Regions from separate parts of the Nonomuraea sp. NPDC050536 genome, predicted to be linked through region 3. Evidence: predicted binding sites of a transcription regulator. Region 3 holds the regulator's gene; each other region holds the start of a gene.
The links. The regulator LexA, encoded in region 3, represses DNA repair genes until DNA is damaged. The targets are predictions, from matches to a motif close to TCGAACANNTGTTCGA.
Positions count from the first base shown of each region.

Region 1 (10,006 bases), on a different contig from region 3:
GCCGCTCGGCGTGGCGGAGACCATGTTGCCGTGCCGGTCCACGACGTCGACGTGGCAGGTGTCGCCCCGGGTGTACCCGTCGCGCCCGACGGTCGGCTCGCCGATGCCGGCGGGCCGCTCCTGCACCGCTATATCCGGAAATTTCGGCATACAGGGGGTGCGTCCGCCGGGGGCGCCCGGGCGGAGCTCCATGCTCGCGGCGCCGCCGATCAGCGCCCGCCGCGCCACGGCGTACTCGGGGCTGAGCAGGTCGGCCATGGGCACGTCGGCATCGCCGTACCAGGCCTCGCGGTCGGCGAAGGCCAGCTTGGCGCTCTCGATGACCGTGTGGACGTAGTCGGCGGAAAGGAATCCCATCGCGTCCAGGTCGAGGCCGTCGAGCAGCGCCAGTTGCTGCAGGAACACGGGACCCTGACCCCACGGGCCGGTCTTGCACACCGTGTGGCCCTTGTAGTCGAACGTGACGGGATCCTCGACCGAGGCGGCCCATCCGGCCAGGTCGTCGCCGGTGAGCACGCCACCGCGCACCTCACCCGAGCTGTCGCGCCAGGCCGTCTTCGCGCTGAAATCGGCGATCGCCTCCGCCACGAACCCGCTGTACCAGGCGCGGCGGGCCGCCTCGATCCCCGCCTCCCTGGTGCCGCCCCGCGACTCCTCGACGAGCCGCCGATAGGTGGCGGCCAGCACCGGGTTGGCCAGCCTGGACCCCGGCGCGGGCACGCGCCCTCCGGGCAGCCAGGTGGCCGCCGAGGTCGGCCAGTCCTCACGGAACAGCTGCTCGACCTTGCCGATCGTGGCAGAGATCCGCTCAAGCACCGGGATGCCGTGCTCGGCGTAGTGGATGGCCGGCTCGAGCACGTCCGCCAGCGACCAGGTGCCCCAGCGCTCCAGCATCAGCAGCCAGCCGCCGAACGCCCCCGGCACCGTGGCCGCCAGCAACCCCGTGCCCGGCACGATGTCCAGGCCGAGCCCGGTGTAGTGGTCGATCGTGGCGCCGGCGGGGGCCACGCCCTGCCCGCACACGACGGACACGCGCTGTTCGGCCTCGTCCCACAGCAGGATCGGCACCTCACCGCCGGGGCCGTTCAGGTGCGGCTCGGCCACCTGCAGGACGAACCCGGCGGCCACGGCCGCGTCGAAGGCGTTCCCGCCTCGCTCGAGCACGCCCATACCGGTGGCGGAGGCCAGCCAGTGCGTGCTGGCCACCATGCCGAAGTCGCCGGTGAGCTCTGGCCTCGTGGTGAACAAGGTGGTTCCTTTCATCGGGTTCGCCCCGACGCGCCCTGGGTCCCGGTCGAGCGGGTCGCCAGAGCTGGGGGGAGGGCGGCGAACGTCGCGATCAGCCTGGGTCTCATGAGGTTGCCTCCGAGGGGGTCCAGCAGGTTTAGGAGACTGTATACAAGAGGTTGATTTCTGAAATACGCGGGGGTGTCGGGATCGTTGACTAGGCGGAGTCGTTCTTGACGGCGGCCAGGTACGAGCGGCGGGCGGCGGCGACGTGGGCGATCGCGCGGGCCTGCGCCTCGTCCTCGTCGCCCGCGGCGATGGCCTCGCACAGGCTCACGTGCTCGGTCCACGAGTGCGGGCCGCGGATGGCCGCGGTCTGGCTGAAGACCCACTGCGCCCGCTGCAGCATCGGCGTCATCATCAGATTGAGATAGGAGTTGCCCGCCACCTCGCCCACGGCCCGGTGGAAGGCGGTGTTCAGGTCCGCCACGGCATCCAGGCTGCCGCTCTCGACGGCCTGCTTGGCGTCTTCGAGGACCCGGCGCAACCTGGCCGCGGACGCCGGGGTCGCCTTGCGGGCGGCCAGCCGCGCGGCCAGCCCCTCGATCGCCATCCGGACGTCGAACAGCTCCTCGGCCTCGGCGCTCGACAGCCGCGCCACGGCCGCGCCGATCCGCGGGATGACCTCGACGAAGCCCTCCGCGGACAGGATCCGGATGGACTCGCGCACCGGGTTGCGGGACACGCCGAGCTGGGCGGCCAGCCGGTCCTCGACCAGCCGCTCGCCCTGCTTGAGCTCGCCCGACATGATGCGCCGACGCAGCTCCGCGGTCACCTCGTCGCGCAGGGTGCGGTGCGTCCCGCCAATCGTCATCTCAGTCATCAGCGGCTAATCGTATACAACGCGGTGGCGCATCGGGATCCACAGGGTGGTGCCGTACATGGCCAGGCCGAGCAGGATCATGCACACGATCGTCGGCCACTGCAGCCATTGCGGCAGGTAGAGCGCCAGGAACCAGGAGCGGGCCGACTCCCCGGTGAGCTTGAACACGGCGGGGATGACGCCCTGCGGCACCAGCGGGATCGCGCCGAACGCCCAGCACAGGCCGGTCACGACCTTCTCCCTCTTCACCACCCCCGCCTGCCCCAGCATCCACCCACCAGCCTCGCCGCCCCCGCCCGCCTTCGCGTGGCGGCCTACGGGCAGGGGGCAGGGACGGCTCGCGTGACGACGTGAGCGGCGCACTCCCGAGCGCCGGTGCGGTGAGAAGTGGTGCGGGTGGTGATCGGCGCAACGTGTGCGGCGAGGATGGCGCAGCGTTCGGCGGAAGGGCCGACGGTGGGGATCGGTGGTGGGGGAGGGCGGGGCTAGGCGCGGAGGCGGAGGCCTCGGGGGGTGGGGTGGAAGCCGGCGGCTTCGAGGGCCGCCGCGAGTGGGGAGTCGTTGATCGCGGTGCCGTCGGCGCGTTCGACGGTGAGTTTGCCGAGGGCCCCGTCGCGGACCGCGAGGGCGAGGGCGTCGACCGCCGGGCGGAGGCGGTCGTCGTCGGCGAAGGACAGCAGGGTCTTGCCGCCACGCTCCACGTACAGCACGAGGTGGCCGTCGACGATGACGACGAGCGATCCCGCCTTGCGCCCCGGCTTGTGGCCGACCTCCCCAGGATGCGTGGGCCACGGGAGCGCCGCCCCGTAGGGGTTGGCCGGGTCGGCGGCCGCGAGCACGACCGCCCGCCGCTCGCCTGCGAGGGCGCCAACGGGCCGGGCTCCGTCGCTGGGATTGACGGTCGGGTCGGAAGCCGGGGTGGTCGCGGCGAGCGCGCGCATGCGGTCGACGGCCCCCGGAAGGGCGAACTGGGCGCCGCCCAGACCCTCGACGAAGTAGCCGCGACGGCAGCGGCCGCTCTCCTCGTAGGCCCGCAGGACCTGGTAGATCGGCGTGAAACCGCCGGGCAGCCGCTCGGAGGTGACGGCGCCGCGGGTCACCACGCCGTGCCGTTCGAGCAGGACGTCCGCCTGGGCCTGCGCCCGCAGCGTGGCGTCCTCGGCGGGCAGCGGCAACAGCCACCATCGCCCCCCGACCGTGGGCGGCCCGCTCCTGCTCGGCAGTACGGCACGCCGCCGCCGCGAGGTAGACGGCCGATGGGCGGGCCGTCCGGACCCGAGCGTGGCACGCAGCGGCGCCAGCGTGTCGCCGGAGACGCGCCCGGCCCACACCAGGTCCCACAGCGCCGAGGCGAGCGCCTGGTCGTCGAGCGAGCCGAGCCGGTCCGACAGCCCGCGGAAGAACATCGCACCCCCGCCGCCCAGCAGGTCCAGGATCTGCGAGTGCAGGGGAGTGAGCGTGATGTCGGCGGGCGCGGGCAGCAGCAGCGGCGCCGTGTCGGCGAAATACAGCGACACCCAGCCGTCGCCCCCGGGCAGCGAACCCTGGCCCGCCCACAGCACCTCGCCGGACGAGGTCAGCTCGTCGAGCAGCGCGGGCGAGTAGCCCGGCACCCGTGACGGCAGCACCAGCGTCTCCAGCGCCGAGGCGGGCACCGCCGCCCCCTGCAGCTGCTCGATCGCCCCGACCAGAGAGTCCATGGCGACCGGAGCGCGCGAGCCGGTGATCCCATGCCAGACCGGCAGGAACCGGGCCAGCGCCTCGGGCGCGACCGGCTCGACCTCCTTGCGGAGCCTGGCCAGCGACCGCCGCCGCAGCATCCGCAGCACCCCGGCGTCGCACCACTCCTCGCCCCGCCCGCCGGGCCTGAACTCGCCGTTGACCACCCGCCCGGTGGCGGCCAAGCGCCGCAGCGTGTCGGTGACCACGGCCACGCCGAGCCCGAACCTGGCGGCAGCCGTACCGGCGTGGAAGGGGCCGCGCGTGCGGGCATGGCGCGCGACCAGGTCGGCGAGCGGATCGGCGACGGGCTCGAGGAACGCGTGCGGCACCCCGACGGGCAGCGGCGCGCCCAGCGCGTCGCGCAGCCGCGCGGCGTCCTCGATGGCCGCCCACCGCTCCTCGCCCGCGATGCGGACCCGCAGCGCCCGCCGCGCGTTCTCCAGGTCGGTGAGCCAGGCGGGGTCGCCGCCCCGCACGCTGACGTCGTCGGCCACCAGCGGCCCGTGGGTGCGCAGCAGGTCGGCCAGGTCTTCGGCGTCGCGCAGCGGCCGGTCGAGCCGCGCCAGCTCGCGTTCGGCCTCCACGATCACGTCGGGGTCGAGCAGCTCGCGCAGGTCGGCCTGGCCGAGCAGCTCGGCCAGCAGCGAGGTGTCCAGCGCCAGCGCCTGGGCCCGCCGCTCGGCCAGCGGCGCGTCGCCCTCGTACATGAACGCGCCCACGTAGTGGAACAGCAGCGAGGCGGCGAACGGCGAGGCCTGCGAGGTCTCCACCTCCACCACGCGCACCTTGCGCGCGGCGATGTCGCGCATCAGCTGCACGAGCCCGGGCACGTCGAAGACGTCCTGCAGGCACTCGCGCATCGTCTCGAGCACGATCGGGAACGAGGCGTACTGCGAGGCCACCCCCAGCAGGTGCGCGGCTCGCTGCCGCTGCTGCCACAGCGGGCTGCGCTTGCCGGGAGTACGGCGGGGCAGCAGCAGAGCCCGCCCGGCACACTCACGGAAGCGGGAGGCGAACATCGCGGACCCGCCCAGCTCCTCGGTGACGATCTGCTCGATCTCCTCGGCGTCGAAGGCGGCCACGTCGGAGGGCGGCTCGGCCAGCGTGTCGGGGATGCGCAGCACGATCCCGTCGTCGGAGTGCACGGCCTGCACGTCGATGCCGTACCGCTCGCGCAGGCGCCGGTTGATCGCCAGCGCCCACGGCGCGTGCACCCGCGCGCCGTACGGCGAGTGGATGACCACCCGCCAGTCGCCCAGCTCGTCGTGGAAGCGCTCGACCAGCAGCGTGCGGTCGTCGGGCACGTAGCCGGTGGCCTCGCGCTGCTCCTTCAGGTAGGCGAGCAGGTTTTCCGAGGCGAAGGCGTCCAGACCCGCCTCCCGCAGCCGCTTCTCCTCGGGCGAACGCAGGAACTGGCCGATCGCCCGCCCCAGCTCGGCCGGCCTGCCGGGCGCGTCGCCGTGCCAGAACGGCAGCTTGCCCGGCAGACCCGGCGCGGGGGAGACCAGCACCCGGTCGGGCGTGATGTCCTCTATCCGCCACGAGGTCGCGCCCAGCACGAACACGTCGCCGACGCGCGACTCGTAGACCATCTCCTCGTCCAGCTCGCCCACCCTGGACGCCTTCTCGCCGACGAGGAACACGCCGAACAGCCCGCGGTCGGGGATCGTGCCGCCGTTGGTCACCGCCAGCCGCTGCGCACCAGGACGGCCCTGGAGCGTGCCCTTCACCCTGTCCCACACGATGCGCGGGCGCAGCTCGGCGAACTCCTCGCTGGGATAGCGCCCGGCCAGCATGTCGAGCGTGGCCTCGAGCGCGCTCCTGGGCAGCGTGGTGTACGGCGCGGCCCGCTTGACCACGCTCTCCAGCTCGTCGACCGTCCACTCGTCCATCGCGGTCATCGCCACGATCTGCTGGGCCAGCACGTCGAGCGGGTTGCGCGGGTAGCGCAGCTCCTCGATCTGGCCGCTCTTCATCCGCTCGGCCACCACGGCCGTCTGCACCAGGTCGCCGCGGTACTTCGGGAAGATCACGCCCTTGGACACCGCGCCCACCTGGTGGCCCGCCCTGCCGATGCGCTGCAGCCCGCTGGCCACGCTCGGCGGTGCCTCCACGCACGCCACGAGGTCGACGGAGCCCATGTCGATGCCCAGCTCCAGGCTGGAAGTGGCGACCACGGCGGGCAGCCGGCCGGACTTGAGCGCCTCCTCGATCTGGGCGCGCTCCTCCTTCGACACCGAGCCGTGGTGGGCCCGCACGATCTCCGGCACCGCGCCCTTGCTCGAGCCCGCCTGCGCCATCATCTCGGCGGGCACGTCCCACGCCGACAGGTCGAGGCCAGACTCGCGCTCGTAGGCCAGCTCGTTCAGCCGTGAGCACAGCCGTTCGGCCAGGCGGCGGGAGTTGGCGAACACGATCGTCGAGCTGTGCGCGCCGATCAGGTCGAACAGGTGCTCCTCGACGTGCGGCCAGATCGACCTGCTGACCGGCTCCTCCTCATTGGGCCTGGTCTCCATCTCGGCCATGTCCTCGACGGGGACGACGACCTCGACCTCGATCCGCTTGTCCGACGGGGGCTGCACCACGGACGCCGGGCGCGCCCCGCCCAGGAAGGCGGCGACCTCGCTCACGGGCCGCACGGTCGCCGAGAGCCCGATCCGCTGCGCCGGCTTGTCCAGCAGCGCGTCCAGCCGCTCCAGGCTCAGCGCCAGGTGGGCGCCGCGCTTGGTGGCGGCCACCGCGTGCACCTCGTCCACGATCACGGTCTCGACGCCGCTCAGCGCCTCCCGTGCCTGGCTGGTGAGCAGCAGGAACAGCGACTCCGGGGTGGTGATGAGGATGTCGGACGGCTTGGCGGCGAACCGCCTGCGGTCCTCGGCGGGCGTGTCGCCCGAGCGGATGGACACCGAGATCTCGGGCACCGGCAGCCCGAGCCGCCGCGCGGTCTGCTTCATCCCGGCCAGCGGCGCCCGCAGGTTGCGCTCCACGTCGACGGCCAGCGCCTTCAGCGGCGACACGTAGAGCACCTTCGTGCCCTTCCTGTCAGCCTCCAGCGAAAGCCGGTCCAGCGACCAGAGGAAGGCTGCCAGAGTCTTGCCGGACCCGGTGGGCGCGACGACCAGAGTGTTGTCACCCCGCGCGATCGAGTCCCACGCCCCCTCCTGGGCCGACGTGGGCGCGGCGAAGGCGCCCTCGAACCATTGCCTGGTCAGCGGGCTGAAGTGGTCCAGCGATGTCACGCGGGCTCCGCCCGCGCGACATCGCCGAAGTGCTGTGTTTGATTGGTTCGCTCGACAAGCTCGCTCACGTTCACATAGTGCCTCGCCGTACCGACAGAAAACGAAAGCGTCCCCACGGCGAGTGGTTGAGGGGGCCCTCGAGGGGACATAGAGCGACCGTGACCATTGATTACGCAGCCATAGAGGCCAAGCGCGAGGAGATCAGGGCGCGCCACCTCTTAGTGCGCCGGCCTCCGAGCAGTGCGCGGGGACTGCACCACTTCGCGCTGCTTTCTTCGGACGTGGAGCGAACGATCCGGTTCTACCAGGATCTGCTGGAGTTCCCGCTCACGGAGATCATCGAGAACCGCGACTTCAAGGGTTCGAACCACTTCTTCTTCGACGTGGGCAACGGAAACCTCCTTGCCTTCTTCGACTTCCCCGGACTCGACTTGGGGCCCTACCAGGAGGTCCTCGGCGGGCTGCACCACATCGCGATCTCCGTCGACCCCGTCACCTGGGAGCGGCTGCGGGGCAAGCTGGAGATGGCCGGCGTGCCGCACCAGATCGAGAGCGGCGCCTCCATCTACTTCAGGGACCCCGACGGCGCCAGATTGGAGCTGCTCGCCGACCATCTGGGTGAGATGTACGGCTCGCGCGTGATGTGACTAACGCCGCGACGCCCTGCGCGTGCGCGGCGTGCCCGCGCGCGGATCCTGCCTGATGCCCGCGTGCCGTTCGGAGCGGTCGGCTCTCTCCTTCTGTACGGCCAGCCGCTGGAGAGACTGCAGGCGGCGGCGCCTGGCGCGATTGGCCTTGATCTTGGCGGTCTTCGGGGGTGAAGCCTTGGGGGTCTTTGGCATGGCACTGTCCTACCCACCCCATACTTGGAAGATGCGCCTCACCGAGTTCTGGAGACGGATGCGCGCCCACTTCGGCGACAGCTACGCCGAGTCGTGGGCCGCGGACTACGTCGTGGCCCCGCTGGGCGGGCGCACCGTGCAGCAGGCGCTGGCCGAGGGCGAGAGCGCCAAGACCGTGTGGCGCGCTGTCTGCCAGGTCGAGAACGTCTCATCCCGGCTGCGCTAGCGCCTCCTTCAGCGTGAGCACCGTGCGCTCCAGGTCGTCGGCGGCGCCCTGACCGCCCGCCGACCACAGGTAGAGCCAGCCGTCGTGCGTCGGCGTGGCGAAGATGATCGTCTGTCTGCCCGTGCGCGGGTGCCAGACCCACAGCACCGGATCGTCGTTACCGACCAGCCGGCTCACCAGCCCGTGATCGGGCAGGAGTCCGGCCAGGGCCTCGAGATGGATGCGCCGTTCACTCGTGTACGAGCTCGCCACACCTCAGGGTTTCCCCACCTGCTGGCCTGCGACAACACGCCTGTCGTATTGCCCACGTATGTGAGGGCCCCAAATCGGCGCATGACTCTAATGTCACCGCGCGTCTTGTACGGCGAGCCACCGCGACCGCGGCACACGCCCGGCGAAGCGCCGTAACGGCGGGCGAGCGTCATCGACTCGCCGGTGGCGCTCGGTCGCAGGTCCCCAGCTCACGACGGCGGGCGGCGGTGGCGGCGGCCTGCCGTACAGCAGGCGGTGTAACGGCGTGTTAGAGATGTGATCGAACAGTCGTTCGGCTACGATGAAACTTGGCTTCTCCGGAAAATGTCGGTGGGAGCCCGTAGCTTTCACTCGACTGGACCGACCACGACACCCTCCAGGGGAGTTCCCATGGCTATCAACGACCGCGAGAAGGCCCTTGAGACTGCCCTCGCTCAGATCGAGCGGCAGTTCGGCAAGGGCTCCGTCATGCGCCTCGGCGATGACGCCCGAGCTCCCATCGAGGTGATCCCCACCGGGTCGATCGCCCTGGACGTGGCGCTCGGCATCGGCGGCCTGCCGCGCGGCAGGATCGTCGAGGTCTACGGCCCCGAGTCGTCGGGTAAGACCACGGTCGCCCTGCACGCCGTGGCCAACGCCCAGCGCGCCGGCGGCATCGCGGCCTTCATCGACGCTGAACACGCCCTCGACCCCGAATACGCCAAGAAGCTCGGCGTCGACACCGACGCCCTCCTGGTCTCCCAGCCCGACACCGGTGAGCAGGCGCTGGAGATCGCCGACATGCTGATCAGGTCGGGCGCGGTCGACATCATCGTCATCGACTCGGTGGCCGCTCTGGTGCCCAAGGCCGAGATCGAGGGCGAGATGGGCGACAGCCACGTCGGCCTCCAGGCCCGCCTGATGTCCCAGGCCCTGCGCAAGGTGGCGGGTGCTCTGAACAACACCAACACCACCGCCATCTTCATCAACCAGCTGCGCGAGAAGATCGGCGTCATGTTCGGCTCGCCGGAGACCACGACCGGTGGTAAGGCGCTGAAGTTCTACGCCTCGGTCCGCCTCGACATCCGCCGCATCGAGACGCTGAAGGACGGCACGGAGGCGGTCGGCAACCGCACCCGCGTCAAGGTCGTCAAGAACAAGATGGCCCCGCCCTTCCGCGTGGCCGACTTCGACATCCTGTACGGCGTGGGCGTCTCGCGTGAGGGTGGCCTCATCGACATGGGTGTGGAGCATGGGTTCGTCCGCAAGTCCGGCGCCTGGTACACCTACGAGGGCGACCAGCTCGGCCAGGGCAAGGAGAACGCGCGCAACTTCCTGAAGAACCACCCCGACATGGCCAACGAGATCGAGAAGAAGATCAAGGACAAGCTCGGCGTCGGCCCCCGCCTCGACGCGCCCGCCGAGGCTCCTGCGCCCGCCGAGGCTCCCGCGCCCGCCGCCGCCCCGGCCGCCACAGGCCGAGCCGCCAAGGCCGCCGCCACGCCCAAGCCTGGCGACGTCTGATCCCCATGCGCGACGCGGACCCACCCCCCGACCGGGGCGCCTGGCCAGCCTCCCTTCCACCCCGCCCCCACCGCGGGTCCGGGACGCCCCAGGACACCACGGGTCCACAACC
Region 1 is NZ_JBITHD010000014.1:15,286-25,291, reverse strand. It holds gene ACIBHX_RS33280 (gamma-glutamyltransferase family protein) at 1-1,263, opposite strand, end outside; gene ACIBHX_RS33275 (GntR family transcriptional regulator) at 1,445-2,110, opposite strand; gene ACIBHX_RS33270 (hypothetical protein) at 2,117-2,380, opposite strand; gene ACIBHX_RS33265 (ATP-dependent helicase) at 2,596-7,071, opposite strand; gene ACIBHX_RS33260 (VOC family protein) at 7,230-7,718, shown strand; gene ACIBHX_RS33255 (hypothetical protein) at 7,719-7,913, opposite strand; gene ACIBHX_RS33250 (DUF3046 domain-containing protein) at 7,945-8,139, shown strand; gene ACIBHX_RS33245 (hypothetical protein) at 8,122-8,391, opposite strand; gene recA (recombinase RecA) at 8,782-9,894, shown strand; gene recX (recombination regulator RecX) at 9,900-10,006, shown strand, end outside.
Region 1: a site for LexA is predicted at 8,672-8,687, ahead of recA (recombinase RecA). Genes of this name have one in related genera too.

Region 2 (10,006 bases), on a different contig from region 3:
GCAGCGTCTGGCGGCGCATCATGGGCCACTGGATGCTGGTGAAGCGGCGCCAGGCGCCGGCGCCGTCGACGCTGGCGGCGTCGATCACGTCGCCGGGCAGCGATTTGAGGGCGGCCAGGTAGAGGATGACGTTCTGCCCGAAGAACTGCCACGAGCCGAACGTGAGCACGGCCAGCAGCGCAAGGCCGGGCGAGGACAGGAAGTCGGCCTGCGGCAGGTGGGCCAGGTTCAGCAGCCGGTTGATCAGCCCGAACTGGGGCGCGAACATGTTGCCCCAGATGAGCGCGGTGGCCACCACGGGCACCACGAGCGGGATGACGAACGGGGCCCGCAGCCGGGCCACGCCGGGCGCCCTGGAGTTGAGCAGGAGCGCGAGCACGAGTCCCGCGCCCATGGTGAGCACGACGAACCCGGTGGTGTAGACGCCGGTGATGCCGAGGGCGTGGCCGCCGTCCTCGGCGAGCATCTGGCGGTAGTTGTCCAGGCCGACGTACTGCGGCGAGGTGTCGAACACCCCGCCGCCGTACAGGCTGCGCCAGATGAGCATGGCCAGCGGGATCAGGGAGAAGGCCACCGTGAGCAGCACGGTGGGCGCGACGAAGGCGTAGGCCAGCGCCCAGGTGCGGTAGCGCCTGCGCATCAGCCCAGCTTCTTCAGCGCCGCATCGCCGTCCTGCGCTGCCTTGGCCAGTGCGTCGGCGGGGGTCTTCTGCCCCTTGAGCGCGGCGTTGATCTGGGTCCACAGGCCCTGGGAGATCGCGTCGTAGGCGGGGGTGATGGGGCGTACCTTGCCGGTCTTCTCGGCCTCGGCGAACACCGGGTAGGTGGGGTTCTTGGCGATGTGGTCCTTGAGCACCTGCTGGTCGAGCTGGGCGGGGTCGGAGGGCAGGCCGCCGTTCTTGGCAGCCAGGGCGGCGCCCTGGGCGGGGGTGGAGAGGAACTTCAGGAACTCCAGGCCCGCCTTCTCTGCCTGCTCGTCGGTCTTGAGCAGCGCGGCCACGCCGATGCCCATGCTGGTGGAGGTGCCGGCGGCACCGGCGGGCATGGGGGCGACGCCGAAGTCGATGCCGGCCTTTTCGAACGTGGGCACCGCCCACTGCCCGTTGACGATCATGGCGACGGCGCCGCTGGCGAAGGCGGGCGCGCCGTCGAAGCTGCCGGCCTGGGCGTAGCTGGTGCTGGGGGCGTACTTGTTCTTGATCAGGTCGGCCCAGGTGGTGAGCGCCTTGACGCCGGCGGGGCTGTTGAAGGCGGTGGCGCTGCCGTCGGCGGTCAGGAACGAGCCGCCCTCGGCGTAGAGCATGGGGGCCCAGGCGAAGGAGATCCACTCGGATTCGCCGAGCGGGACGTAGAAGCCGTACTTGTTCTTGGCCGGGTCCGACAGCTTCTTGGCGTCCTCGGCCAGCTCGGTCCAGGTCTTGGGCGGGTTCTGCAGGCCCGCGTCGGCGAAGGCCTTCTTGTTGTAGAACAGCACGATGTCGCCGACGCCGGCCAGGGCGATGCCCAGCTGGTGGCCCTTGTAGAACAGGGAGTCCTTGATGCCCGGGTACAGGGCGTCGGTCTCGGCGGTGAGCTTGCCGTCCAGCGGGATGAGCTTGCCGCTCTGCGCGATCACGGGCAGGTCGGAGGGGTTCTGGGTGAGCAGGACGGTGGGCTGGGTGCCGTTCTTCACGGCGGCGATGACCTTGGGCAGGTACTGGTCGGAGCTGGCGATGTACTGGCCCTTGGCGTGCATGCCGGGGTGGGCCTTGTCGAAGGCGGCGTCGATCTCGGCGATCTGGTCGGGCTGCCAGCCGCTGGTCCAGTAGGTGAACGTGCCGCCGGCGGCGCTCGGGGAGCCGTTCGAGCCGTTGGAGCCGCTCGATCCGCCGCACGCGGCGGCCGCCAGGAGGAGGCCGAGCGCGGCGGCGCCTCCTGCGACCCTGTTCCTGATCATCATCCGGTCTTGTCTCCTCGCGGCGAAGCGGGCTCGGGTGCGAGCCATGATAACCGAGTCAATCAGTAGGTAATACGGGGATTGGTGGGAGGCCTGCCGTACACCAGGTAAGTGATCTTTCCCGATCAGTCAACCGCTGACAAGAGGCCGTCGCCTGCCGACTGGGGGCGTGAAAAGCTGAACGCGATCCGGGTCCCAGGTCCTTGATCGTTGATACCGTGGCCGAGGCTGCCCGGCCGGGGTCCGCCTTCCCCTCATGAGATCCTGGCCGGGTGCTTCCCCCGATCCCCCGCCTGCACGAGCTCATCACCGCCAACCTGGCCGCCTTCGCCGTGCGGCGGGCGCCGGACGGCGACGGGCTGCGCCGGGCCGCGGTCACCGTGTGCGTGCTGGAGGATCCGGACGGCCTGCCGTACACGATCCTCATCAAGCGCGCCCCGCGCGGCCGCAACGCGGGCCAGTGGGCGCTGCCGGGCGGGCGGCTGGACGACGGCGAGGAGCCGGTGCAGGCGGCGCTGCGGGAGCTGGCCGAGGAGACCGCGGTGCGCGGCGTGCGGGTGGCGGGGCTGCTGGACGACTTCGTGACCGACTCCGGGTTCGTCATCACCCCCGTGGTGGCCTTCGGCGGGACGCAGCAGCCGGTGGCCGACCCCCGCGAGGTGGCCTCGGTGCACGCGGTCGCGCTGGACAGCTTCCTGGCGCCGGGCGTACCGCGCTGGCGCGGCGGGCTGCTGCAGATGCCGCTGGGCCCCGGCATCGTGGTGCACGCGCCGACGGGCGCGATTTTGTGGCAGTTCGCCGAAGTGGCCCTGCGAGGCCGTGACCTGCGCGTTTTCGATGTCGCGCAGCCCCGGTGGACCAGAACGTGACGCAATCTTGGGCCGGGATGGAATACGTGCCGGTGGATGTCCGTTAGAGTCGAGTGGCCGATGTGGTTTGTGTCCCCCGGGCCGCAAATTACCGCCTTCACGGAATACCGTTCGGCTGGAGCCGTGTTGTGCCTCTCGCCGAGGAGGCGACCGCCACATCGGCCTTAAAGGCTTCTCAGGCGCCCCGCCAGACGGCGGGGCGCCTGCTCTATGGTGGGGTGCGCCCGTCCGAGGAACGTCCAGGAGAGCCTGTTGCTATACCAAGTGGTCAAGTCCGTCGCCACGCCGCTGGCCCACGCGATGTGCCGCCCGCACATCTCAGGCGCGGCGCACGTCCCCAGGCGGGGCGGGGCGATCCTGGCGGCCAACCACCTGTCGGTGATCGACTCCTTCCTGCTTCCGGCACTGCTGCCGCGCCACGTCACCTTCACCGCCAAGAACGAGTACTTCTCCGGCAACCCGATCTCCCAGTTCTTCATGCGCCTGGGTGGCAGCCTGCCCATCGACCGCGACAGCGCCCACGCCGCCCAGGCCATGCTGGAGGCCGCCGCCGACCTGCTGGAGCGCGGCGAGCTGTTCGGCATCCACCCCGAGGGCACCCGCTCGCCCGACGGCCGCCTGTACCGCGGCAAGATCGGCGTGGCCTGGCTGGCGCTCAAGACCGGCGCCCCGGTGCTGCCGATCGCGCTCAGCGGCACCGAGAAGGTCCTGCCGTTGGGGGCGAAGGTTCCGCGGCCCGCCCGGGTGGGCATCACCATCGGCAAGCCGATGACCTTCGACGGCGACCACACCAGCGCCCGTGACCGGCGCCGCGTCACCGACGAGATCATGGCCGCCATCCAGGAGCTGTCCGGTCAGGAGTACGTGTCCGCCTACGCCGCGAGCGTCAAAGCGTCGGGCGGTATGCCCTGATCTGTCGCTAAGCTCGGGGATCCGTCGACGTTCAGGGGGCTGACCAGTGGCGCGTGGCCGTACCATCGCGATCGTGTCCGGCGCCGCCGTGCTGGTGGTGGGGGCCGCCGCCGGCGGCGCCTACTACGTGCTGCACACCCGCGGCACGCCCGCCGAGACCGCCGCCCGCTTCGCCGCAGCCTGGCAGTCCGGCAACGACGCCGCCATGACCGCAGAGCTGACCCGCCCCCAGCCGCTTGCCGCCTACGGCCAGATGCGCACCGCGCTGGCCGTGCAGTCGGTGAAGGTGAACCTCGGCAAGCCGGCCCAGGGCGACGGTACGGCCAGCGTCCCCTACACCGCCACGCTCACGCTGAAGAACCTCGGCCAGTGGAGCTACCAGGGCAGCATCGACCTGAAGGTGGCCGACCGCGCCTGGAAGGTCGACTGGAGCCCGAAAACGCTGTATCCCGGCATGGCCGCAGGCCAGAGCTTCACGCTGAAGACCCGCTGGCCCTCGCGCGCCACCATCACCGACGCCGGCGGCGCCCGCATCGACGACGGCACCGCGGGCGGCTCGGTGCAGCAGCTGGTCGGCTTCCTGGACAAGGCCACCAAGAAGGACGTGACCAAGCTCGGCCCCTCCTACCAGGTGGGCCAGGCCGTCGGCCGCGGCGGGCTGCAGGAGACCTTCCAGCAGCGCCTGGCCGGCACCCCCACCACCGACATCCAGCTGGCCGGAAAGACGCTGCACACCATCGAGGGCCACGACGGCCAGGACGTGCGCACCAGCCTCGACCCGCGCGCCCAGGCCGCCGCCGTGGCCGCGGTCAAGGACATGAAGAAGCCCACCTCGATGGTGGCCATCAAACCCGGCACCGGCGAGATCCTGGCCGTGGTCAACAACCAGGGCGGCTTCAACCGCGCCCTGGACGGCCGCTACCCGCCCGGCTCCACCTTCAAGACCGTCACCGCGCTCGGCCTGCTCAACGCCGGCCTGTCCCCCACCGACAAGGTCACCTGCCCCAAGTACGCCACCGTCGGCGGGCTGAAAGTCCGCAACTCCGAAAAGGAAGAGTTCGGGTCGCTGACCTTCCTGGACGCCTACGCCTACTCCTGCAACACCACCTTCGCCCCGCTGGCCGAGCAGAAGCTGGGCGCGGCCAAGCTGCTGGCCGCCGCCGAGCAGGTGGGCTTCAACCAGCCGCTCAACATCGGCGTGCCGGCCGCCAAGCCCAGCTGCCCCAAGGCCACCTCCGACTCCGAACTGGCCGCCGAGGCCTTCGGGCAGGGCCGCATCACCGCCAGCCCGCTGACCATGGCCTCGGTGGCGGGCGCGATCGCCTCCGGCACCTGGCGCCCGCCCACGCTGGTGCCCGAACTGAAGCAGAAGGCCCAGCCGCGCGAGCTGTCCGCCGACGCCGTCGGCAAGCTGCACGCGATGATGTCGGCGGTGGTCACCAAGGGCACCGCCAAGTCGGCCGGGCTGCCGGCCGGCACGCGCGGCAAGACGGGCACCGCCGAGTTCGGCACCGGCGACAAGCTCGACACGCACGCGTGGTTCATGGGGTTCAAGGGGGACGTGGCCTTCGCGGTGGTGGTCGAGGCCGGAGGTACCGGGGGTAAGGTGGCGGCTCCGGTGGCAGCCGCGTTCCTTCGGGGGTTGTAGGAGGGTTCGCCACCGTTGCCGCGACACGCCGCACATGCCGTACTTGACCCTTTATTTCGGACAGTTTGGGTACGGCGGGCTTTACAGGGAAGCTGCCAGGGCCAGGGCCGCGGCCTCGTGGCGCAACACCATGATCAGGAGCGTGGCGACCAGCGTGGCGATCAACAGCCAGCTGATCAGGATGATGACCGTCGAACGGCGCGGCCGGCGCCGCATGCTTGGCTCGCCCTGGGCCTTCGCCTCGCTGCGACGGGCACGGTCGTTGAACGACTCGAGCCGCGCGACCAGGCGAGGGTCTTCATCGACGAGGTGCTGCTCGATTTGCGCGAGCATCCGCTCCTCGTCCTGCGACCAGGCCATAAGTGCACCTCCGGAACGCAAGCTCTGTGCGGACTTTCTGCCCAACCCTGAAGATCATTAGCCCCCAGCTGGGCAGGTAATTGCAAGCTCTTTCCTGTTGCGATCATCCTCGAAAACTTGTTCTAATCAAGGCATGCGCTGGGACAACCTGCGGCTGACCGATGCGGACGAGGCCGAACCCCTCGCGCCGCTGTTCGCCCGCGGCGCCGTCACCCGCACCTTCGACACGCCGGAGTTCCGCGGCACGACCTTCTACGAGATCCAGGCCCGCTCCATCATCAACCGCGTCCCGGCCGCCAGCCGAGTCTCCTTCACCCACACCATCAACCCCTACCGAGGCTGCGGGCACCGCTGCACTTACTGTTTTGCCCGGAAAACGCACGAATATCTGGATTTGAATGCCGGGGCGGACTTCGACTCGAAGATCGTGGTGAAGGTGAACGCGGCCGAGCTGGCGCGGCGGGAGCTGGCTTCGCCTCGCTGGCGGGGACAGCACATCGCGATGGGGACCAACGTCGACTGCTATCAGCGGGCCGAGGGGCGTTACCGGTTGATGCGCGGGATCCTCGAGGCGTTGCGGGATGCGGCCAATCCCTTTTCGATCCTGACGAAGGGGACGCTGGTCCTGCGGGATCTGGATCTGCTGACCGAGGCCGCGCAGGTCACCGAGGTGGGGGCGAACTTCTCCGTGGGGTTCGTGGACGCCGACGTGTGGCGCTCGGTCGAGCCCGGCACACCGCACCCGCTGCGGCGGCTGGAGGCGTGCGCGACGCTCAACGACCACGGGATCGGCTGCGGCGTGCTGATGGCGCCGATCCTGCCGTACCTGACCGACTCACCCGACCAGTTGGAGCGCACCGTCAAGGAGATCGCCGCGGCCGGCGCCACCCACCTCGCGCCCATCGTGCTGCACCTGCGGCCCGGCGCGCGCGAGTGGTATCTGGGCTGGCTGTCTCGCGAGCACCCGCGTCTGGTGCCGCGCTATCTCGAGCTGTACGGCAGGGGCGCCTACGCACCCCAGGCCTACCAGCAGCGCATCACCGCCCAGATCAAGGAACTGGCCACCCGCCACGGCATCGGCCGCCCCACCCCCTCCCGCACCCGCCGCCTACCCCCACGCCCCACCCCTCCCACCCCCGCCGAACCCGAGCAACTCCCCCTCGACCTCGGCCTCGATTGAGCCGCAAGTGCGTGAAGCGGGATGCCGACTTGAGCTCAACCGTGGTTGAGGTAGCAGACTTGCGTTTCATGAATGCACTGGTTCTTGGGCCTGGTGGTGTCGTCGGGACGGCTTGGCTGGCGGGTCTCGCGGTTGGGCTGCGCCGGCATGGGGTCGATCTGGCCGCCGCCGATCTGATCGTCGGCACCTCCGCGGGCGCCATCGTGGGCGCGCTACTGGCCACCGGGGGCGATCTCGACCGCCTGGCTCTCTCCCGTCGCCCGGACGCTGCGGCCGACCCCGGCAGCGGGCGGGTCGGCGCGGGGGCCGCTGACCCGGCGGCCATGGGGCGGGTGTTCGCGCTGCTCGGCGAGGAGGGGGTGGAGCCCGCCGAACGGCTGCGGCGGGTGGGGCGGCTGGCGGTCGAGGCCGCTCCCGCGCCCGAGGAGATCCATCTGGCCACGATGTCCGCCCTGGTACCCGCCGCCGACTGGCCGGCCCACCTGGTCATCAGCGCCGTGGACATCGACTCCGGCCAGCCGCAGGCCTGGGACTCCACCAGCGGCATCCCCCTGCAGGCGGCCGTCGCGGCCAGCACCGCCATGCCCGCCGCCTTCCCACCCATCACCATCGCCGGTCGCCGCTACATGGACGGCGCCCTGGGCGGCGGCAGCAACGCCCACCTGGCCACCGGCGCCGACCCACTGCTGCTCATCGAACCGCTGGCCCACCTGTTCCGCCAGGAGCCGCCCGCGGGCGCCATCACCGTGGCACCCGACGAGCAGACGATCGCCGTCTTCGGCGCCGATCTGCACGACCGCGCCGCCTGGCAACCGTCCTACCAGGCAGGCCTGCGCCAGGCCGCGCCGGCCGCGACCGTCATCGCCGCCGCCTGGCCCCGGTAAGCGGAAGACGGAAATTCGGTCGACCGGTGCCAGGGCGGGATGACAGGATGAGCGGGTTCATGTGGTCGATCTTGTGAAGGAGCTCGCGATGCGGCGGGGCCTCGACGTCTCCCAGCGCCCCATTGGCACGCGAGTTCCCGAAGGCCCGACCACGCATGCAAGCTTGTTTGAACATTGGCATCCTCGCGCACGTAGACGCGGGTAAGACCAGCCTGACCGAGCGGCTGCTGTTCCAGACCGGCGCGATCGACCGGCTGGGCAGCGTCGACGGCGGCGACACCCAGACCGACACCGGCGACATCGAGCGGCGGCGCGGCATCACCATCCGTACGGCCGTGGCGGCGTTCACGGTCGGCGACCTGCACGTCAACCTGATCGACACGCCCGGGCACTCCGACTTCATCGCCGAGGTGGAGCGGGCGCTGGGCGTGCTGGACGGCGCGATCCTGGTCGTGTCGGCCGTGGAGGGCGTCCAGCCGCAGACGCGGGTGCTGATGAAGACGCTGCGCCGCCTGGCCCTGCCCACGTTGATCTTCGTCAACAAGCTGGACCGGGCAGGCGCCCGGCCGCTGCAGGTGCTCGGGCAGATCCGGCGGCACCTGTCGCCGGCCGCCGTCACGATCGACGATCCGGACGCGCCGGAGATCCTGGCCGAGCACGACGACGCCATCCTCAAACGCCTGGTCGAAGGCGATACCCCGACCCCGGAGGAGATCGAGGAGGCGATCGCCCGGCAGTGCGCCGAGGGCGTGCTGCACCCGGTGTTCCTCGGCTCGGCGATGACCGGTCAGGGCGTCACCGAACTCCTGGACGGGCTGCGCCTGCTGCCGACCACAACCACGGCAGGCACGGGCACAGGCACGGGCACCAGCGGCACGGTGTTCGCCATCGAGCGCGGCCCCACCGGCGAGAAGGTGGCCTACGTGCGCCTGCGCGCGGGCACGCTGCACGTCCGCCGCCGCACCACCTGGTACCGCAGGCGCCCCGGCGGCGGCGTGGAGCAGTACGAGGCCAGGCCCACCGCGCTGCGCGTCATCGGAGGGCGCGACGAGCCGTGCGCGGGCGACATCGCCAAGGTGTGGGGCGTGCCGCAGGTGCGGGTGGGCGACCGGGTCGGCAGCCCGCCCGAGCCGGGCGAGCACGTCCACCACTTCGCGCCGCCCAGCCTGGAGACGGTCGTACGGCCGCGCCGTACCGGACAGCGGGGGCAGGTGCACGCGGCGCTGGCGGCGCTGGCCGAGCAGGACCCGCTGATCAGCATCAGGACGCTGGCCGGCGGCCAGACGTCGGTGCTGCTGTACGGGGAGGTGCAGAAGGAGGTCATCGCCGAGACGCTGGCCCGCGACTTCGGCGTCGAGGCCGAGTTCGAGCCCAGCAGCCCCGTCTACCTGGAGCGCCCGGCCGGGGTCGGGGAGACGGCCGAGGAGATCACCCGGCACGGCCGCAACGACTTCTGGGCCACGGTGGGGCTGCGCGTGGAACCGGGTCCGCGCGGGTCGGGCCTGACCTACCGGCTGGGGGTGGAGCTGGGCTCGCTGCCGGCGGCCTTCCAGCGGGCGATCGAGGACACGGTGGCGGTGACGCTGCGGCGCGGCCCGCAGGGCTGGCCGGTGACCGACGTGATCGTGACGCTGACCCGCTCCGGCTACGCCTCGCCGATCTCGACCGCGAGCGACTTCCGCGGCCGCACGGCCGAGGTGCTCATGGACGCGCTGCAACGGGCGGGCACCCGGGTGTACGAGCCGTGCCACCGTTTCGAGCTGGAGATCCCGGCGCAGGCCTTCAGCCCGGTGACCGCGCGGCTGGCCGGGCTGGGCGCCGAACTGTCGGACACCCTGCAGCACGGCGACACGTGGCTGATCAGGGGTGAGCTGCCGGCCCGGCGGGTGCACGACTTCGAGCGGCAACTGCCCGGCCTGTCGCACGGCGAAGGGGTGTGGCTGTCGGCGCCGTCAGGGGATCGACCGCTCTAGCGGCTGAACACGCCGAGGCTGCCCTGGCTCCACATGCCGCTCAGCCGCCTGGCGGCGATCTTCCAGCCGCCGGGCGTGCGGCGCAGCACGTCGCTGTAGCGGCCGGCGGCCAGGTAGGTGTCGCCGCCGGGAGCGCCGCGCCGTACGTGCTGGGCCTGGAAGTAGCAGGTGTGCTCGGCCTGGTCGCCGTCCAGGCGGATGTGGTGGTTGCCGAGCAGGTGCTGGGTGGCCTCCAGCCCGCGCAG
Region 2 is NZ_JBITHD010000013.1:128,530-138,535, forward strand. It holds gene ACIBHX_RS32300 (carbohydrate ABC transporter permease) at 1-640, opposite strand, end outside; gene ACIBHX_RS32305 (ABC transporter substrate-binding protein) at 640-1,938, opposite strand; gene ACIBHX_RS32310 (NUDIX hydrolase) at 2,208-2,804, shown strand; gene ACIBHX_RS32315 (lysophospholipid acyltransferase family protein) at 3,057-3,716, shown strand; gene ACIBHX_RS32320 (penicillin-binding transpeptidase domain-containing protein) at 3,790-5,364, shown strand; gene ACIBHX_RS32325 (DUF3040 domain-containing protein) at 5,446-5,724, opposite strand; gene ACIBHX_RS32330 (Rv2578c family radical SAM protein) at 5,858-6,904, shown strand; gene ACIBHX_RS32335 (patatin-like phospholipase family protein) at 6,973-7,788, shown strand; gene ACIBHX_RS32340 (GTP-binding protein) at 7,956-9,761, shown strand; gene ACIBHX_RS32345 (nuclear transport factor 2 family protein) at 9,758-10,006, opposite strand, start outside.
Region 2: a site for LexA is predicted at 5,834-5,849, ahead of ACIBHX_RS32330 (Rv2578c family radical SAM protein). Genes of this name have one in related genera too.

Region 3 (10,006 bases):
CTCGGTGCCAGGCTGCACGGTCCACCATGATGAGCAGGCGGTCGCCACCTTCTGCTACACCGGCGGCAACGGCCAGTGGTGGACCTTCGACGACACCTGGTCGATCGGGAAGAAGACGGCCTGGCTACGCGGCAAGAACCTGCTCGGCGCGATGATCTGGGAGATGTCGGGAGACACCGGCACCCTCACCACCGCCCTGGACGCAGGCCTGAAATAGACCCGTCCTCCGGCGGGCTAGTCCTCGGTCCCTTGTTCGACGTAGATGGTCAGAACACTCCCCTTGGGGGCCGAGACGCCCGCCGGAGGATCTTGGCGGACGACCCACGAGCGGCCGTGGGGTTCGGGGACCGCGATGCGGTCGCCGACGATATTGAAGAGCTCGCGGGCCCAGGCCCACTCCGGGGCGGTCTGCACGGCCTCCATGTTCTGGCCGATCAGGTTGGGGACCTGGACCATCTGGGGTGGCGGCGGCAGCCCCGCCTTGCGGGCCGGGAGGTGCGGTGCGAGCGCCTTGAGCCCGTCGGGGAAAGACGCCTCCTTGGGGTGGTTGACCGCGTGCGAGGCCGCCGCCGCGATCGTGTCCAGGTCGTCCGACACGTCCGCCTGCAGCTTGGCCAGCGCCGCCTCGTCCACCCCGACGAACTGGTCCTGGTGCGCCAGGATGTAGTCGATGTCCTCCAGCAGCTGCCAGTCACGGTTGCGCAGCCGCGCGCACCGCACCAGCACGTCCTGCTGATGCTCCAGGTCGATGAAGTTCGGCGTGCGCGGCAGGTTGAGGATCTCGTGCGAGTCCAGCAGCACCGAGTACGGCACGGCCTCCTCGCGTACCGTGGCGGGCCAGGCCTGCGAGATCGCCTGCAACTCCTCCAGGCTCCCCGGTTGCTTCGTGGCGACCTTGCCCCCCTCGGCGTACACGTTGATCGAGATGCTCTTGCTGCTGAGGGCGTTCTTGAACTCGGAGCTGAAGCCGCCGGAGGCGGAGAAAGTGGCGTATCCCCCGCTGACAGTCGCCGACAGGCTCTGCTGCTCGGTGCTGTCCTTGGTCTGGATCCGGCAGATGCCGACGAAGAAGCCGCCGCGCTGCATGCCCCTGACGAACATGTCGCCGAACACCCCGCGGAAGCGGTCCATGTCGCCGTCATTGATCAGCGCGACCGCCGCAGGGTTGGGCGTGGGGTTGCGGATGGAGGAGAACGCCAGCTGCAGTGTCGCCCGCACCGCGAAGAACACCGCCGAGGAGTGGATCTTCTGGTCGCGCGAGAAGCTCATCCGGGCGCTCGCGCTGAACAGCCCGACCCCGCCCGAGGCCGACGCGGAGATCCCCAGATGGGTCTGAAGGTCCTCTTCCGTCTTCAGCAGCTGCATGCTGTAGGTCAGGATGCTGCCCGCGGCGCCCTGGACCTCGTTGGGCTCGCCCATGGCGGCCAGCGCCTTCTTGTTGCCGCTCGGCGTGTCGATCCCGACGCCGTAGTCCATTCCGCCCTGGTACGGAATGTAGAGCTCCCCCATGGCCCCTCCCCTCCCGCGGCCCCTGCGCCGCCGCCTTCAGAAGAGCCCGACGGTCACCCGCTGTCAACGGCCCGGACGGCTCCACATGGTGAAGGAGGCCTCGGCGACCGTGTGCGGCGATCGCCGAGGATGTATCGCAGGCAGGCGTTCGCCCGGAGCGCCTGGAACGGGGGCACAGCGAAAGGGCGCGCGCCGAGCGGGGGGCGCGCGCCCGACTGCCGGAGGGTCAGAGGCGGCGGAGGACCGCGACGACCTTGCCCAGGACGCTGGCCTCGTCGCCGGGGATGGGGTCGTAGTTCGGGTTGTGCGGGACCAGCCAGACGTGGCCGTCCTTGCGCTTGAACGTCTTGACCGTGGCCTCGCCGTCGATCATCGCGGCTACGATGTCGCCGCTCTCCGCGACCGGCTGCTGACGGACGACGACCCAGTCACCGTCGGCGATGGCGGCCTCGATCATCGAGTCACCCGCGACCTGGAGCAGGAACAGCGTGCCCTCGCCGACCAGCTGCTTGGGCAGGGCGAAGACGTCCTCGACGCTCTCCTCGGCCAGGATCGGGCCACCGGCGGCGATGCGGCCGACGAGCGGGACGTAGGCGGCCGTGGGGCGGCTGATCGTGGACTCGTCGTCGGTGGCTTCGGGGTCGACCCACAGCACCGGCTCGCCAGGCAGGCGCACCTCGAGGGCGCGCGGGCGGTGCGGGTCGCGCCGCAGGTAGCCCTTGCGCTGCAACGCCGTCAGCTGGTGCGACACGCTGGACGTGCTGGTCAGCTGCACGGCCTCGCCGATCTCGCGCATGGAGGGCGGGTAGCCGCGCTGCTGGACGGAGTCGCGGATCACCTCGAGGATCTTGCGCTGCCTCGGGGTCAACCCCAGCGAATCCCGCCGGCGCACCGCGAGGTCGCTGACCCCGTTGCCGTCATCCCGCTCGCTCATGCTCTCCTCCTCGCCGGCGGACCTTCCGGTCCGTGGTCCTGATGTCGCACACAGCAACCGTATCGCCGCTGAAGATCATCTTCAAACAATTGTTCGAGTCTTTCTCGAAATTGTCAGCGGCGTGGTGTAGAACATCGTACGGGAGTTCGATCGACACCGTGTTCGATTTGACGATCTTTGATCGGCCTTTTTTGCGGAGGTCAGCCGTGCGAACAACCACAATCACACACCCGGACGACGACGCCCAGCTCACCCTTCTGGCCGATCTCACCCGCGAGGCGCGCCCGGCCCCGCCCCGCCCGGCGGGCCGCCGCCTGTGGCTTGTCCCCGAGCCGCGCAACGGGAGCGCGCGGCTCGGGGACGCCCCGTCCCGCGCGGACTCCACCCGTACGGCGGGCGGCACGGCCCACCGCCCGCGGCCGAAGCCAACCTCACAGCCGGGCGCCGGCAGGGCCAGGGAGGCGGGCGCGTCCACCGGCTCGCGGCGGCCCGCCGTACTCCCCGGTGGTGCGCGGCGGGGCAGAGGGGATGCGACGGTGCGGCCGGATCGCGCGGCACGGCGCGGCGCCGACGGTCCGGCGCGGCCTTCGAGGCGCGACCCCGGCGACACGGTGCGCGCACTGAGGCGAGGTGCGGCGGAAAGCGTGCCGAGGCCCGGCCGCGACGGCACGGCGGGCGCGCCGGGGTTGAGCGGCGCCCGGCGGCGCGTGGGCGCGAGGCGCGCCGCCAGGAGGCAGGCGTGCCCGGGGCGCGCGGCGGGGGATGGAGCCGTGCGGCTGACGCGGCGGGGCCGGATCGTGCTCGTGACCTTCTTCGTCGTGCTGACCCTGGGCATCTGCTTCGCGGGTGCCACGGCGACCGGGTGGGCGGCGCGGGGGGCCGCCGTGCCGAGCCATGCGGGCCTGCCGTGGGTGGTCGTCGACCAGGGCGACACGCTGTGGAAGATCGCCCAGAACGTCGACCACGGCGACGACCCAGCGAGGGTGGTGGCCGAGATCGTCCGGCTGAACGCTCTCGACGACTCCCTGATCCGCCCGGGCACGCGACTGTACGTCCCGGTGCACTGAACGGCCCGCCATACCTAACTCGACCGACCCCTCCAAGGAGGCCTTGAGAGGGTCAGATCATGGTCATTGATTTCGCCGTCGACCACGACGGAATGCGAACCTCCTCCCTCAGCCTGGGCTGGGTGCAACTTCAGCAGCCGTCCAGGCACGACGGATTCTCCGGGATGCCGTTCGGCGCACTGGGGCTGGTGGGCGAGCGGTTCGCGGCGCTCAGCCACAACCCGGCGGCCGTGGTCGCCGGGGAAGGGGTCGGCCGGGCTTTAGCGCGCGGCGTCACCCGCGCGCTCACGGCCATCGCGGCGCTGGTGGTGCCCGCCCTGTGGATGCGCTTCGCCAATGTCAACGGCGAGCCGATCCTGCCGAGGGCCGACGGCGTGCCCGAGACCGGCTTCCCCAAGATCGCCGAAGCCTGACGCGAGCGACACGCCCGGCACATGCCGCGCGAGCTGGCCTGATCAGCGACTTCGGCCCGATCGGAGCGGTCAACTTGCGTTCATGGTCGCGCACTTCTAGGTTGGAAACCACAACATCTAGTAGTTACACCGATGTAGGTTCACCACAAATTGTGGTTCCGTGGATCGGGCTTTACGCATGTCCGGAGGAGGCGCGAGCGTGCACTGTCCGTTCTGTCGGCACCCGGACACCAGGGTCATCGACAGTCGCTCGACGGAGGATGGCGCGGCCATCCGGCGCCGGCGGACCTGCCCGGAGTGCGGGCGCAGGTTCACCACGCAGGAGACCGTGTTGCTGATGGTGAGCAAGCGTAGCGGGGTAACGGAGCCGTTCTCACGGGACAAGGTGGTCGCGGGCGTGCGGCGGGCCTGTCAGGGCCGGCCCGTGCCGGAAGACTCGCTGGCCCAGCTCGGGCAGCGGGTCGAGGAGGCCATCAGGGCCAAGGGCGCGGCCGAGATCCCGTCCAACGAGGTCGGGCTGGCGATCCTGGGCCCGCTGCGGGAACTGGACGAGGTGGCGTACCTGCGGTTCGCATCGGTATATCGCGGTTTCGAGAGCCTGGCGGACTTCGAGGCCGAGATCGAACAGTTGAAGGTGGAGAGGGAGTCGAACCGGACACCTGGAGATCCCCGCGAGGGCGTCAAGGTGCCAGGTGAGACGGACTCGACCGTTAAAGGCGAGAAGGGGGAGTCATGACGGAGACGGCCAGCGGCTCGGTGGCACGCGGCGGTAAGAAGCCGCGCAAGGGTCTGAAGATGAAGCGGATCTTCACCATGCCCGGAGTGCATCCGTACGACGAGATCGCGTGGGAGCGCCGCGACGTCGTCATGACGAACTGGCGCGACGGCTCGGTCAACTTTGAGCAGCGGGGCGTCGAGTTCCCCGAGTTCTGGTCGGTCAACGCGGCCAACATCGTGACGACCAAGTACTTCCGCGGCGCGGTGGGCACGCCGCAGCGCGAGTGGAGCCTCAAGCAGCTCGTCGACCGGGTCGTGGGCATGTACACCAGGACCGCGGTGGACAACGGCTACTTCGCCACCGACGAGGACGCCGAGATCTTCGACCACGAGCTGAAGTACGCCCTGACGCACCAGGTCTTCGCCTTCAACTCCCCTGTCTGGTTCAACGTGGGCACCAAGTCCCCGCAGCAGGTCAGCGCATGCTTCATCCTGGCCGTGGACGACACGATGGAGTCGATCCTCGACTGGTACAAGGAAGAGGGTGTGATCTTCAAGGGCGGCTCGGGATCCGGCGTCAACCTGTCGCGCATCCGCTCCTCCAAGGAGCTGCTGTCCAGCGGCGGTACGGCCAGCGGCCCGGTGTCCTTCATGCGCGGCGCGGACGCCAGCGCGGGCACCATCAAGTCGGGCGGTGCCACGCGGCGGGCCGCCAAGATGGTCGTGCTCGACGTGGACCACCCCGACATCGAGGAGTTCATCGAGACCAAGGCGCGCGAGGAGGACAAGATCCGCGCGCTGCGCGACGCCGGGTTCGACATGGACCTGGGCGGCAAGGACATCGTCTCGGTCCAGTACCAGAACGCCAACAACTCCGTCCGGGTCTCCGACGAGTTCATGAACGCCGTGGAGAAGGGCGGCGAGTTCGGCCTGCGCGCCCGCCTGACCGGCGAGGTGATCGAGACCGTCGACGCCAAGGGGCTGTTCCGCAAGATGGCCAAGGCGGCGTGGGACTGCGCCGACCCGGGCGTGCAGTACGACGACACGATCAACGACTGGCACACCACCCCGGAGACGGGGCGGATCACCGCGTCCAACCCGTGCTCCGAGTACGTCCACCTGGACAACTCCTCCTGCAACCTGGCCTCGATCAACCTGCTGAAGTTCCTGAAGGACGACAACTCCTTCGACGTGGCCGGCTTCGTGAAGCTCACCGAGCTGATCATCACGGCGATGGACGTGTCGATCACGTTCGCTGACTTCCCGACGGAGAAGATCGGCGAGACGACCCGCGCCTACCGCCAGCTCGGCATCGGTTACGCCAACCTGGGCGCGCTGCTGATGGCCACCGGCCACGCCTACGACTCCGACGGCGGGCGCGCGGTCGCCGGCGCCATCACCTCGCTGATGACGGGCGTGTCCTACCGCCGTAGCGCCGAGCTCGCGTCCGTGGTCGGCCCGTACGACGGCTACGCCCGCAACGCCGACGCGCACAAGCGGGTCATGCGCAAGCACGCCGCGGGCAACGACAACCTGCGCACGATCGGCTCGATGGACGGCAAGATCCACGCCGAGGCGTCCCGCCAGTGGTCGGAGTGCCTCAAGCTGGGCGAGAAGAGCGGCTACCGCAACGCCCAGGCGAGCCTGCTGGCCCCGACCGGCACGATCGGCCTGATGATGGACTGCGACACCACCGGCATCGAGCCCGACCTGGCGCTGGTCAAGTTCAAGAAGCTGGTCGGCGGCGGCTCGATGCAGATCGTCAACCAGACGATCCCGCGGGCGCTCAAGCAGCTGGGCTACCAGCAGGAGCAGATCGAGGCCATCGTCGAGTTCATCGCCGAGCACGGCCACGTCGTCGACGCCCCCGGCCTCAAGCGGGAGCACTACGAGGTGTTCGACTGCGCGATGGGCGAGCGGGCGATCGCGCCGATGGGTCACGTCCGGATGATGGCGGCCGCGCAGCCGTTCCTGTCCGGTGCCATCTCCAAGACGGTCAACCTGCCCGAGTCGGCCACGATCGACGACATCGAGCAGGTCTACCTGGAGGGCTGGAAGCTCGGTCTGAAGGCGCTGGCGGTCTACCGCGACAACTGCAAGGTCGGCCAGCCGCTGTCCAACGCCAAGCCGAAGGCCGAGGAGCAGGTCGCCGCCGAGCCCGAGGTCAAGGTCATCGAGATCAACCGGCCCACCAGGCGCCGGATGCCCAACCAGCGTCCCAGCATGACCACCCGCTTCACGGTCGGCGGCGCCAAGGGCTACATGACCGCCTCGTCCTACCCCGACGACGGGCTCGGCGAGGTCTTCCTGAAGATGTCCAAGCAGGGCTCCACGCTGGCGGGCGTCATGGACGCCTTCTCGGTGGCGATCTCGATAGGGCTCCAGTACGGCGTGCCGCTCGAGACGTACATGAGCAAGTTCGTCAACATGCGCTTCGAGCCCGCCGGCATGACGGACGACCCGGACATCCGGATGGCCACGTCGGTGATGGACTACATCTTCCGCCGCCTCGCGCTGGACCACCTGCCCTACGACGAGCGGGCGGCCCTGGGCATCTTCTCGGCGGCCGAGCGGGCGGCGCAGCAGCGCGGCGAGGACCCGGCGGCGCTGCAGGAGGTCGTGGACAAGGAGGCCCTGGCCCAGTCCGCGCCCATCGAGACGCGGGGGGCGGTCGCGGAGCAGCCCAAGCCGCAGCCGGGCAAGGAGCTCACGCTGGAGAGCCACCAGCGCTTCACGGCCGACGCCCCGCTCTGCATGACCTGCGGCACGAAGATGCGCCCCGCGGGCAGCTGCTACGTCTGTGAGGGCTGCGGCTCCACCAGCGGCTGCAGCTAACCTTTCACCACGGAGGGGGTGCCGGTGTTCACCGGCACCCCCTCCCCCGTGTGGGGGAACGGGCTGGTCCGGCGGAGGGAGTCGGGCAGGGCCGACCCTCCGGGAGTGTGGGGCCGTGACCTTCTCGAATCCGCCCTCCGCCGTTCGCCGGACAGCATGGGCGGGAATCGCGGCCCTGGTGCCGTATGCGGCGATCAAGACGTACTGGGCCTGCGGCGGCAGGGCGGGCCTGCCGCCGGGGTTCGATCTCGCGGATGAGTTCCGGCGCAACGGCGCGCCCGTGGCGGTCATCTGGCTGGAGCATCATGGGGTGGACTTCACCGCGGCCCTGGCCGTAGCGGGAGCCGTCCTGCTGCTGGCACTGACCCGGCCGTGGGGCATGCGCCTACCGCGCTGGATCCCGCTGGGCGTGGCCTGGCCGGGGACGCTGCTGCTGCCGTACGGCGTGCTCACCGCGGTGCTCGCGCTGTCGGGAGGCGGAGGCGGCGGGCACGGCCCCACGAACTGGCTCGTCGTCGCGGCCGTTCTCGCCTTCTGCGGGATCGGTGGCGCGCTGGCGGTGTGCGCCCGCTCGTATCAGGCACGCTCCAGGCGGGTCAGAACGTGAAGCGGTAGTACTGGAAGATGCTCCGCAGGCCGGGCAGCCGGTCCATCCACCGGTAGAGGCCGCGGTAGAAGCCGGAGGGGATCAGCTGCCACTGCGCTCCGAAGGAATGCTGCTCGGCGCGGTGGAGGCGGGCGTTCCAGCGTTCGAGGTCCCGGCCGTCGCCGAGTCCCCAGTGGAAGACGGGCATGAGGCGGATGAACCACGGCGCCCCCGCGTCGAAGATCAACTCCCCGGCGGCGAAGTGGTCGGTCAGGCGCTGGAGAAGGCGGTGGACCTCGGTGGGAACGAGGTACGGCAGGAGCCCCTCGGCGATGATCAGAACCGGGCGGCCGGCGGGGATCTCCGCGAGCCAGTCCGGATCTGTCACCGAGGCGGCGATCAGGTGGTATCCGGGCCGCTCCGGGTAGAGCCTGCGGCGCAGGTCGATGACGGCAGGGATGTCCAGGTCGTACCAGGTCACCCCGGGGGGTGGATCCAGGCGGAGCATCCGGCTGTCCAGGCCGCACCCGAGCTGGAGCACCGTGGCGTCCGGATGGCGGGACAGGAAGTCGGCGCTCCAGGAGTCCAGGCGCTTGGCCCGCAGCGCGACCAGGTACTGGTTGCTCTCCGGGCGGACCCGCCGCTTGAGCGCGTCGAAGTCGTACTCCAGCCGGTCCACGGCCTCGGCGGCGTAGTGGTCGCCCAGGATCGAGCGCGGGTTACGGCTCTCCCACGCCCGCAGGTACAGGGTGCCGAGCAGCGTCCAGGTGATGCCGCCGTCGTCCAGGCCCCTGACGTCGATCTTGTCCGCGTTCAACCCCGGATCTCCTTCCGGTAGTCCTCCCAACGGCGGATCAGGTCGTTGGACTCGCGTTCCACGAAGGTGAGGAAGTCGCGCGACTCCTCCAGCCGGGCGCGCGCGTCGGCGCGGTCGTCGCCGACCACCGAAAGCCCGAACTCCAGGACCTGCAGCCCGTGCGCGACCACGGCGAACTGGGCGCGCAGCACCTGGGTCCACCCGCCCGGCGTGAGCCGGTAGCGGTGCTGGCGGTCGGGGGTGGGGAAGCGCTCGATCACGCCGCCCTCCTGGAGCTGGCGGGCCGCCGTACTCGTCGATGCCTTGCTGACCCCCAGCGCGGCGGCCAGTTCGGTGAGCGACTGGTGCGGGGGGTCGCAGATCATCAGCCGGCCGTACATCCGGCCCATGGTCCGCGAGCCGCCGAAGCCCTCCATGAGCAGCCCCATGCGGTCGACGAACTCGGCCTCTTCCGGCGTCATCCCATACACCTCGTTCAGTATGTACTTAACGAACTATACGTCCAAGCCCAGTGTTGGGCGATATTTCGGGAGATTTCTAGAATGTGTGCGTGACGGATTACCAGCGCGACGGCCTGAAGTGGTCAAAAGCAGCCCCCGAAGTGATCCCCGCCTGGGTGGCGGACATGGACCTCCCCACCGCCCCCGAGGTGGTCGAGGCGCTCAGGCGCCGCGCCGAAGGCGACCTCGGCTACCCCGCCTGGCTGGACGACGCGGCCGTCTCCCCGCTCGCCACGGCGTTCGCCGACCGAATGTCCACGAGGTACGGCTGGCACCCCGACCCCTCACACGTCCGTACCTACTCGGACATCAATCAGGCCCTCCAGGTGCTGCTCCACCTCTGGACCCGGCAGGGCGACGGCGTGGCCCTGCACACCCCCGCCTACCATCCCTTCCTCGGCACGATCGAGACGATGAAGCGCCGCCTGCACCCCATCCAGCTCGAACCCGATGGCGAGACCTGGCGCTCGGGCACCCCCGACCTGGCGAGCTGTCGCGTGCTCCTCCTGGTCAACCCGCACAACCCCACCGGCAGGGTCTTCACCCGGCAGGAGCTCGAAATCCTCGCCGAGCAGGCAGAACGCCACGACCTCCTGGTCATCGCCGACGAGATCCACGCCGACCTGAC
Region 3 is NZ_JBITHD010000001.1:185,038-195,043, reverse strand. It holds gene ACIBHX_RS00935 (glycosyl hydrolase family 18 protein) at 1-217, shown strand, start outside; gene ACIBHX_RS00930 (PASTA domain-containing protein) at 235-1,509, opposite strand; gene lexA (transcriptional repressor LexA) at 1,736-2,443, opposite strand; gene ACIBHX_RS00920 (LysM peptidoglycan-binding domain-containing protein) at 2,650-3,510, shown strand; gene ACIBHX_RS00915 (hypothetical protein) at 3,570-3,923, shown strand; gene nrdR (transcriptional regulator NrdR) at 4,123-4,659, shown strand; gene ACIBHX_RS00905 (vitamin B12-dependent ribonucleotide reductase) at 4,656-7,475, shown strand; gene ACIBHX_RS00900 (hypothetical protein) at 7,591-8,082, shown strand; gene ACIBHX_RS00895 (class I SAM-dependent methyltransferase) at 8,072-8,878, opposite strand; gene ACIBHX_RS00890 (GbsR/MarR family transcriptional regulator) at 8,875-9,339, opposite strand; gene ACIBHX_RS00885 (MalY/PatB family protein) at 9,429-10,006, shown strand, end outside.